2 regions of the Sporosarcina sp. P29 genome follow, and region 1 is predicted to be linked to the other one. Evidence: riboswitches for the same ligand, from Rfam matches in the RefSeq annotation. Region 1 holds a riboswitch; the other holds the start of a gene.
The links. Region 1 has a riboswitch for cobalamin ahead of metE (5-methyltetrahydropteroyltriglutamate--homocysteine S-methyltransferase). Riboswitches for the same ligand answer to the same signal wherever they lie in the genome.
Positions count from the first base shown of each region.

Region 2: it holds a riboswitch for cobalamin, as region 1 does, so the genes downstream of both, CSV68_RS15265 (DUF4430 domain-containing protein) here and metE (5-methyltetrahydropteroyltriglutamate--homocysteine S-methyltransferase) in region 1, are expected to answer to the same signal.

Region 1 covers NZ_PDYX01000001.1:331,025-335,962, reverse strand. The annotation lists gene ribH (6,7-dimethyl-8-ribityllumazine synthase) at 1-287, shown strand, start outside; gene metE (5-methyltetrahydropteroyltriglutamate--homocysteine S-methyltransferase) at 602-2,896, opposite strand; cobalamin riboswitch at 3,045-3,177, opposite strand; gene CSV68_RS01565 (malate synthase G) at 3,568-4,938, shown strand, end outside.
Region 2 covers NZ_PDYX01000028.1:14,624-19,561, reverse strand. The annotation lists gene CSV68_RS15275 (IS30 family transposase) at 1-807, opposite strand, end outside; gene CSV68_RS15270 (5-methyltetrahydropteroyltriglutamate--homocysteine S-methyltransferase) at 1,240-2,346, opposite strand; cobalamin riboswitch at 2,926-3,067, shown strand; gene CSV68_RS15265 (DUF4430 domain-containing protein) at 3,223-4,938, shown strand, end outside.

The DNA of each region.
Region 1 (4,938 bases):
CATTGATTGCAAAGAAAATGGCGGATTCGAAAAAGTATGATGCAGTCATTACGCTCGGTACGGTCATTCGTGGTGCAACTCCTCATTTTGACTTTGTTTGTAATGAAGTGGCAAAAGGTGTTTCACAAGCTGGCATGCAATCGGGTGTCCCGGTAATCTTCGGCGTACTCACAACGGATACGATTGAGCAATCAATCGAACGTGCAGGGACTAAGGCGGGGAACAAAGGCTGGGACGCAGCAGTGTCCGCTATTGAGATGGCAAATCTAACGAAGCAGTTTGACTGATTATTAATAAAGTGAAAAGAGGATGTCCTGGAAGTTACTTTACTTCACGGGGCGTCCTCTTTTATACTGTGTAATTCAAATTCATAGTGTGTTAACGAAAGGATTGAAGCTCGAGGTTCCGTTTCAATCCTACTTACCAAGTGAGGGTACTTACATCACCCACTGACATTGCAAGGGGGTGGCGTCTTCTAACTAGTCCCTGTGTAGCGCAAAACCCATCATGAACTCCTATACATGTTGCTCTATATCCATCTCGCTACGAACAAAAGACAGTCCGAGAAATCGTGTTGATTTCTTGAACTGTCTTAAATTCGTTATTTTACCGCTACTACGCCTAACTTTTCTCGTGCCTGTACAGTCGCAATCACCATATTCTTCAATGCTGCAACAGTCTCCTCGCGCTTTCTCGTCTTCAAACCACAATCCGGATTGATCCAGAACTGGTTAGGCTCGAGAACTTCAAGACCTTTGTTGATAATTTCCGTCATCTCTTCGACTGCAGGGACGCGTGGGCTATGGATGTCGTAGACGCCTAGACCGATTCCTTTGTCATAATGATACTCATTGAAAGCCTCGACCAAGTCGCCGTGACTACGTGAAGTTTCGATAGAGATTACGTCTGCATCCAGTGCGCTAATCGCTTCGATAAAGTCGTTGAAATCACAATAACACATATGCGTATGAACTTGCGTCGTATCCTCCACTGAAGCAGTAGATACGCGGAATGCATTAACAGCCCAATCTAGATAGTGTTTCCATTCAGTTTCCTTCAATGGAAGACCTTCGCGAAGTGCTGGCTCGTCGACTTGAATCATATGAATACCAGCTGCCTCAAGCGCTTCAATTTCCTTACGCAAAGCAAGTGCGATTTGGTTTGTCACTTCTTCTCTGGACAGGTCATCACGAACGAATGACCAATTTAAAATGGTTACAGGGCCCGTAAGCATTCCTTTTACTTCATGATCAGTAAGAGATTTCGCGTAAACAGATTCTTCAACAGTCATTGGCTTCGTGAACGCAACATCTCCAAAGATAATTGGTGGCTTAACACAACGTGAACCGTAGGATTGTACCCATGCTTTTTCAGTAAAGACAAAGCCGTCTAACTTTTCACCGAAATATTCCACCATGTCCGTACGTTCAAATTCACCATGCACCAAGACATCAAGTCCCAAGTCCTCTTGAATATCGATCCATTCTTTAATTTCAGCATGAACGAAGTCTTTGTATTGCTGATTCGTAATTTCGCCTTTTCTCCATTTATTCCGTGTAGCCCGTACTTCTGGTGTTTGTGGGAAACTACCGATTGTAGTAGTGGGAAGGAGCGGCAATTGGAATTTTTCCTGTTGCTTTACTTTACGCTCCGCGAAAGGAAGATTCCGCTTACTATCAGAGAGTAGACTTCCGGAAGTCGCTTCACGCACTTCTTTATTATTGCGTGCGGGAAGGGCGTTAAATGCAGTCAATGCTGCTTCACTGTTTTCAAATACATTAGTGAATTTTTCTTTTCCGTATTGTAGAGCTGTTTGAATAGCTTTTATTTCTTGCAACTTCTCGTCGGCGAATGCTAATGCGTTCAAGATAGTTGGATCTAGTTTCTGTTCCGAGCGAGTCGTCACAGGTGAGTGGAGCAAGCTACATGAAGGTTGAATCCACAATTTATCAAGTGAGACTTGCTGATGGATAGTTTCAGCCAATGTTAGTTTTTCATGTAAATTTGATCGCCATACGTTTCGTCCATCTATAATCCCTGCTGCAAGCACTTTGTCTCCAGGGAAACCATATTGCTTCAGATATTCTAAATTTTTCTCGCGTCCGTGGACGAAATCGAGACCGATCGCTGCAACTGGTAACGCGATTGTTTCTGTATAATGTTCTACTGAATCGAAATATGTCTGTAGAAGAATGTTCAGTCCATTCAGATTCTTCGTCAGCTGTGAATAAATTTCTGTAACGGTCTTCATTTCATCTAAGCTAATCGATGTACATAGAATTGGCTCGTCGATTTGAACCCATTGTACACCTTCATCCTGTAATTCCTTTAGTACTCTTTGATAAAGTGGAATCAGTTGTAGGATGATGGATGGTACATCTTTATCTTCAAACCCTTTAGATAATTTAAGTAATGTATAGGGGCCAAGTAGAACAGGTTTACCTTCAATACCTAGTTCTTTCTTTGCTTCACGATAAGCAGCTAGCGGTTTGTTTTCAGTCAGTTCAAAACGCTGACCTTCGTATTCTGGCACGATATAGTGATAGTTCGTATTGAACCATTTTGTCATTTCGGAAGCGACTGCCTCATCATTACCACGAGCCATCGAAAAGTATGTCGAAGTAGAAACTTGTCCGCCTTTCCAGTTATACCGTGAAGGAATAATTCCGAACATCGCAGACGTATCCAGTACGCGATCGTACAATGTAAAGTCGCCTACAGCAATGACATCAACCCCAGCATCTTGCTGTTTCTTCAAGTTCGCTAAGCGAATCTCTTTCGTTGTTTGAAGAAGCTCATCTTCTGAAATCTTCTTTGACCAAAATGCCTCAAGTGCTCGTTTCCATTCACGATTTTCACCTATTACGGGATAGCCCGCTATGCTGCTTTTTACCATGGATAATTTCCCCCTTGAATTTTTTTGCAATAAAAAAACATTTCTAGGGGAAATGTTAGAAATGCGAGTACATATAAAATAACATGCTATAAATAACATGCGTTTATAGACTGCGTCTGTCTAACACTTCCCTATTCACCGTAGGATTAAGCGTCATGAAAAATAGGCAGGTGTCTGGCTGGACGCATCAGCGTCTTCACAGTGGCGGGACCGCTCCGAGAAAAGGATTCCCTTTTAAGAAATGAAAGTATTTTCATTCCACCTACTTTTCAAACTATTCAATTCAGATGATTGTCTCTAAAGCTATCACATGCAAAATAGTGTGTCAACTTGCTAACAGAATTTAATCAAGGCTACTTTTTTAAAAAATAGTGAACTTAAATAATGAAACGGAATAATAGCTCTACTGTTATATAACTGTTGAAAATAGCACGTATTAAATCCAAATAGCAATGATGTGGAAATTTTCACAATTCGGTTGAAAGTATACTAGACTTTAGGTATGATATGTACTAACACGTCTTCAATCGAAGAAGTCATTGGTCTTTTATGTGTCGATTTTTGATCGACAGGCTATGGGGTGTTGCCGAATACTAGACGATGATAGGTGTTCATCGCTATATGTTATACAACAGAATAGCGCAAAAAATATTAAGGGGTGGCTTTTATCCATGACAAACTATGAAAAAGTAGGTAAATTGCAAGTCGCAACAGAACTATATAACTTCGTTAAAGAAGAAGTTCTTCCGGGCTTAGAAATTCAAAATGAACAATTTTGGACAAACTTTGATTCGCTCATTCATGAACTTGCTCCTGAAAACAAAGCGCTATTAGAAAAACGCGATGAATTGCAAAAGACCATTAGCGAATGGCACCAAAATAATAAAGGCGAGATTGATTTCGCTAAATATAAAGAGTTTTTACAAGAGATTGGCTATTTAGAGCCAGTTCCTGAGGACTTCAAAGTGACAACAGCTAACGTTGACAATGAAGTCGCAAACCAAGCAGGCTCACAATTAGTAGTACCGATTGATAATGCTCGTTATGCATTAAATGCAGCGAATGCTAGATGGGGAAGTCTATACGATGCACTTTACGGATCGGATGTAATTAGTGATGAAGCGGGTGCTGAAGCTGGTGTTCAATACAATCCGATTCGTGGACAGAAGGTTATTGATTTTGCCAAGAACTTATTAGATCAAGCAGCACCTTTAGCTGAGGGTTCTCATGCAGACGTAACAGCTTATAAAATTGTAGAAGGTAAACTTCAAGTGACGCTTGAAAGCGGTAACACAGCTCTATTGCAAGATGAGTCCAAGTTCGTTGGATATAACGGCAGTGAAGACGCGCCGACTGCTGTATTGTTAGTGAATAATGGGTTGCATATCGAAATCGCAATCGACAAGAATAATCCAATCGGTAAAAGTGATAAAGCGGGCGTGAAAGATCTAGTACTTGAAGCGGCACTTTCTACGTTGATGGACTGTGAAGATTCGATTGCCGCAGTGGATGCTGAAGATAAAGTTGGCGTATACCGTAACTGGCTTGGTCTAATGAAGGGTGACTTGGAATCTACATTCAAGCGCGGTAGTAAAACAGTTACAAGAAAACTAAATGCCGATCGTACGTATACTGGTGGTGATGGCAAGCAGTTGACGCTGCGTGGTCGTTCATTAATGTTCGTACGTAACGTAGGACACTTAATGACTAACAATGCGATCCTCGACGAAAATGGCAACGAAGTACCTGAAGGCATCTTGGACGGTGTTCTTACATCTTTGATTGCTACGCATAACTTTAAAGAAAACGCAGAGTTTAAAAACTCGCTTCACAAATCCATTTACATCGTAAAGCCGAAAATGCATAGTCCAGCTGAGGCGGCATTTGCAAACAAACTATTTGATCGTATTGAAGATCTACTAGGTGTTGAGCGCAATACGATTAAAATTGGGGTTATGGATGAAGAGCGCAGAATGTCACTGAATCTGAAATCTGCAATTAACGAAGTGAAAGAGCGTATTGCATTTATCAATACTGGATTC
Region 2 (4,938 bases), on a different contig from region 1:
GCTCTTTGTCAGATTAGAAAACTCGCTGCCGTTATCCGACGTAATCGTTTTGAATACTTGAGAAAATAGCTCACCAAAATCCTGTCGTAACTGGCTGATCGCAAAGTCCACCGAATCATGATCTTGATCATCTAGGAGGATGGCATAATAGTTTCTCGTTTTACGTTCAACGAGCGTCAATAATGCGTTGTCATCAGACTTCTGTCCTTCTACCGTATCAATTTCCCAATGACCGAATTCTTGACGGTTATCAATTTCAACAGGACGTTCAGCGATACCCATGCCCAGAATACGACGGTTTCTTCGGATGCGTTTCACTTTGGTGTTCCTTCTCAATTTCATCGGCAAGTCTATATTTCGAACGCGCAATACATCTAAATCAATATAGTTATACAGGGTTTTCGTAGACACAGTAGGTCGGTCTTTCCACTCTTCTTGAAGGCTTGTAAACCCGACGACTGCATCTGGTGACCAGTCTTGATCTAGGATTTTATCACACGCGAAATTGACAAATTCATTGGCTATAAGCAGCTTACTTTTTGCACCGCACTGAAGTCGATTTCGTTCATATATCGCCTGTCCTGTTTCAGCGAAATAAGCTGTATAGGATGTGCGCCCAGTTTTGAGCTGGGTCGTGGTTCCACGCTTTAATTCATTAGCGATTGTTTGATGAACGCGTCCTAAGCGTCTACCGATCTCTCGGTTGGTATGTCCATCCTTGTGAAGCGCCTCGATTTGACCGCGCTCAAAAGCTGATAGGTGTTTATTTTTACGGTTTTGTATGGTACTCTCAAGTTGTGCCACTATAAAACTTCCTCTCATTGTTAGTCTCGCAACTTCAATGATACACGAATTTTATAGTGGCATTTTTTTGTTTGAATTTAGGTGGCTAACTTGATTGTACAATTGGCCTCTTAATAAGTTATGAAGAAAAACATTCTTTATTTTGTTGCGGGACTCCTGACTTACTTCGTAGTTTCAACTCTTATAGAATTATTATGAAAACAAAGACTGATTGTACAATCGGGTGCGTTTGCGTGATAAGGACAGTGCATCAAACGGGCCAAATACTTGCATAAGAATTTGCATCCAATTCCTATATTGGGCTAATTAAAGGAGTTCAAATAAATGAATTACAGTTACGAGGAATTTCTTGAGGACCTAAAATAAACACACACGCTTTTCACATAAAAGTAAAGAGTGTGTGTGTTTTGACGTAGAATTGAAAGTTTTTAAGTATTACCAGATTTCTTTAGACAGCTTAATAATATGTTCCATTTTGTCCCATTGCTCTTCTTCGGATAGACTGTTTCCTTCTTCTGTACTTGCAAATCCACATTGTGGTGATATTAATAAGCGTTCTAATGGGAAATGCTCCGAAGCTGCTTTCACTTTTTCTTTCATCGCATTTGCATCTTCTAATTCGGGAGTTTTCGAAGTCACAACCCCTAATACCACTAGTGTATCCTCATTTTTGATGTTCGCTAACGGTTCAAAACCACCTGAACGTTCATCATCATATTCCAATAAGTACACATCATAACCTAGCTCATCGAAATACTTAGAAACAGTTTCATAACCACTTGTATATAAATAAGCAGATTTATAGTTTCCTTTACACATATGTGTCGCCACAATCATATCTTCTGGTTTATTCTTTAATGACTCTTTAATTACTTTTACAAATAAATCTGTTGTGTCTGTTAATTTTAATCCTGTGAAATTCTCCATAATATTTGCTAGTTTTGGATCATCCAATGCGGATAGGATACACTCATCAAACTGTAAATATCTACAACCAGCATCGTAGAATGCTTGAATAGCGTCTTGATATACTTTAATTATATCAGCTGCTAAATCCTCGATATTTGGATAGATTTCTTTTTCCTTTTCTGAAAGGACTCGTTGGAAAAACATGGTTGGTGCAGGAATCGTATACTTTGCAAATTGTGAACCATCCCCATACTTTTCAACTAAGTCGGCTAGAAATTTTAAATCATTTACCATTTCATGATTTCCAAACGAAATTTTATCTGTTACTTTAAAGGATTCCGCCCTAGTTGTTTGTCCGACAAAATCATAACCTTTTTCAACTGCTTCAAATGAAACTCCTCCTAAGCCCCAGAAAAAGTCATGCATAAACCAAGAACGTCTAAACTCACCGTCTGTAATTGCCTTTATTCCTAAATCAATTTGTTTCTTTACTAATTTTTCAATTTCTACATCTTCCACTTGCCGAAGATCCTCTGCCGTCAATTCGTCATTTATGTAGGCTTTTCTCGCATCTTTAATGGCATCTGTTCTTAAAAAACTTCCAACATGATCATGTTTACCGATGTGTATCATATTAATTATCCCCCTTATAAAAATAAAAATTTTCTATAGTATTTATTCCATTTATTCAATCCACTTAAAATTTACACTTCCAAATCTACTAGACAATAGCAAGTGGGATAGGGAGCGACATCATCAATGTAGCATTATCTGCATGTACTTACAAGACTAATCCAATCATTCTGAATATAACCAAGTGTCTGTCGGTGAGATCTTTCTTTATTTGATTATGGATTTTAACGTTTGGGATTTAGTGAATCAATATAAAATATATATAAATAAAACTAAGAAGGAATATGACTAGTTGAAAATATATATAAATGAAGAGGTAACAAATTTCCAACTAGTAGATATAAAAAATAATGTAAAATATGGAATTAAGGATTAACTTTTACTCAATTAAGGGGCGGAGTTGTTGTGTAAGAATTACTACGCCTCAATCGGGTTCACCGCCCGCCCATAGGACATGCGTCCAGATCATCGAGTTCCAACTACTGTAAAGGTAGGGAGCAATTGAAGTGTAGATAAAATAGCGCGATGTACTTACACCGTCTATTGATTTTACCCCGCAAAAACTATATGCTTAGTAGCAGTTACATAGAGTATTTTGGTTCTTTGTCTAGTATGCAAAGAGTAAATAGGAATCAGGTGAAAATCCTGAGCGGTCCGGCCACTGTAATAGGGAGAGTATAAGCCCTAAAGTCAGGAGACTTGCCAAAGTATGTAAGCATGACACCTTCCGGTAAAGGGTGATTTGTGTATCATTCAATTTGTGCAGTTTAATTATTGAACATACATGGTCCCCATCTCATTCAGGAGGTGGGGACTTTTTGAATTCAAAAACGCTGCGTAGATGAGACCTTTACAAATAAAGAAAGGACGAGTTGGATGAAAAAAACGAAGACAGCCTTCATGAAATATAAAAACTATATGTATTACAGCCTCATCGTTTTACTCCTATTTAGCACGATTACATATGCGACGATTTCTCATGAACAAGCCGCTACATTTAATTTCAATGAAAAAGTAGAGGCTTCTTCGCTGAAATTAGCTGGTGGGGGGAGTGATCCTTCCGACACCGAACCGGATCAAACTATAAAGAGTGATACCGATGAAATTGATTCATCAAAATCACAAGAACCGACTAATACAGACAAGCCAAAAGAGGAACCGGAAGAAAAGCCCCAAGATAATCAAAATATCCAACCGGAACCACAAAATCAACCACTCGACAAACCAGGAACTACCAATGCACCAGATAACACACCGAAAACGAATACGAATGACAAGAGCCAAACACCTGCGGGCAGCAACAATAAACCCCTACCAGAAAAAACTAAACCGAACACGAATCCAGAGATAGAAATTGTCGACGTCGCGGACCGACAAAATCGCTACTTTACGACGAACATTAAAAACAACGAAACAGTTACCGACCCACAATACGTCGTCACTGTAAACCACTTAAACGATTCACTCATTCCCCAGGAAATGAACGTGAAGCTAAATGGTAAGCAGCTGAATGACTTTACAGGCGGAATCACATTAATTGAAGGTATGAACGATATTCAATTCCAAGTTACTTACAAACAATCAGATAAGAAGGTACTCCGTGTCAGTCAATCGTATCGTGTGATGTTAAATAGTGACGACATCATCATTACGACGGACCTAAAAGATCAAACGGTGATTGAAGAGATACTGACATTCAACGCGACAGCTGCACAAGGTGAAAAAGATGTGAAGCTTAAAGTATTTAGTAATGATCAGGAACTTAAACCGCTAGCAGGAAATGCGTATTCAGCCACATTAGCTGAAGGAAAAAACACTCTTAAGCTCACCGCGCAGCTATATGGGAAGAAAGCGGAACAAATCTACACGGTGATTTATGAGAAAGAAAAAATCACTATTTTATTGAAAACCGACTTAAAAGACCAACAAGCAAATAGTGCAGAGTTTTCATTCTACGCGAAAGCGACCGCGAGTAAGGTGGATGTTCCCCTTAAGATTACCGTCAATGATCAATTGGCAAAATCGTTGGATGGCACGAATTATAGTGTGCAGCTAATCAATGGAACGAACACTATCAAAGTCGTTGGACAATATGAAGACGAACAATTGGAACGGCAGTATACAATCACCTATAAAGATCCGAATGTGAACGAAAAACCACAAGTCGATCCGGATGCACCGAAACTAGTGACCGATCTGAAGTCAGGTAGCACGGTCAAAGGGGATATTAAGACGATTAATGTCTGGCCGGTGACCGCTTCAGGTGAACGCATTCGAGGGAAAAACGTCCAAGTGCAAGTTAATGGGGAAAATATTCCATTCACCTGGGATGACAGCTCGAAAACGAGTTATAAACTGACATTGCAGACGGGACAAAACAACGTCACGATTAAAGTATGGGACGATGAAGGGCGCACGGTGACCGAAACATTCACGGTTACATCAGTAGCGCCAGCAGAAGACGGTGTCATCGGACAAGTAACGATCAGTCTAGAAGCTTCCGTATTAGGAATCCCCTATCTCATCAAGCCGACGAAGATGGATATACACCAAGGCGAAAGAGGTTCCTATATTCTGGATCAACTACTGCGC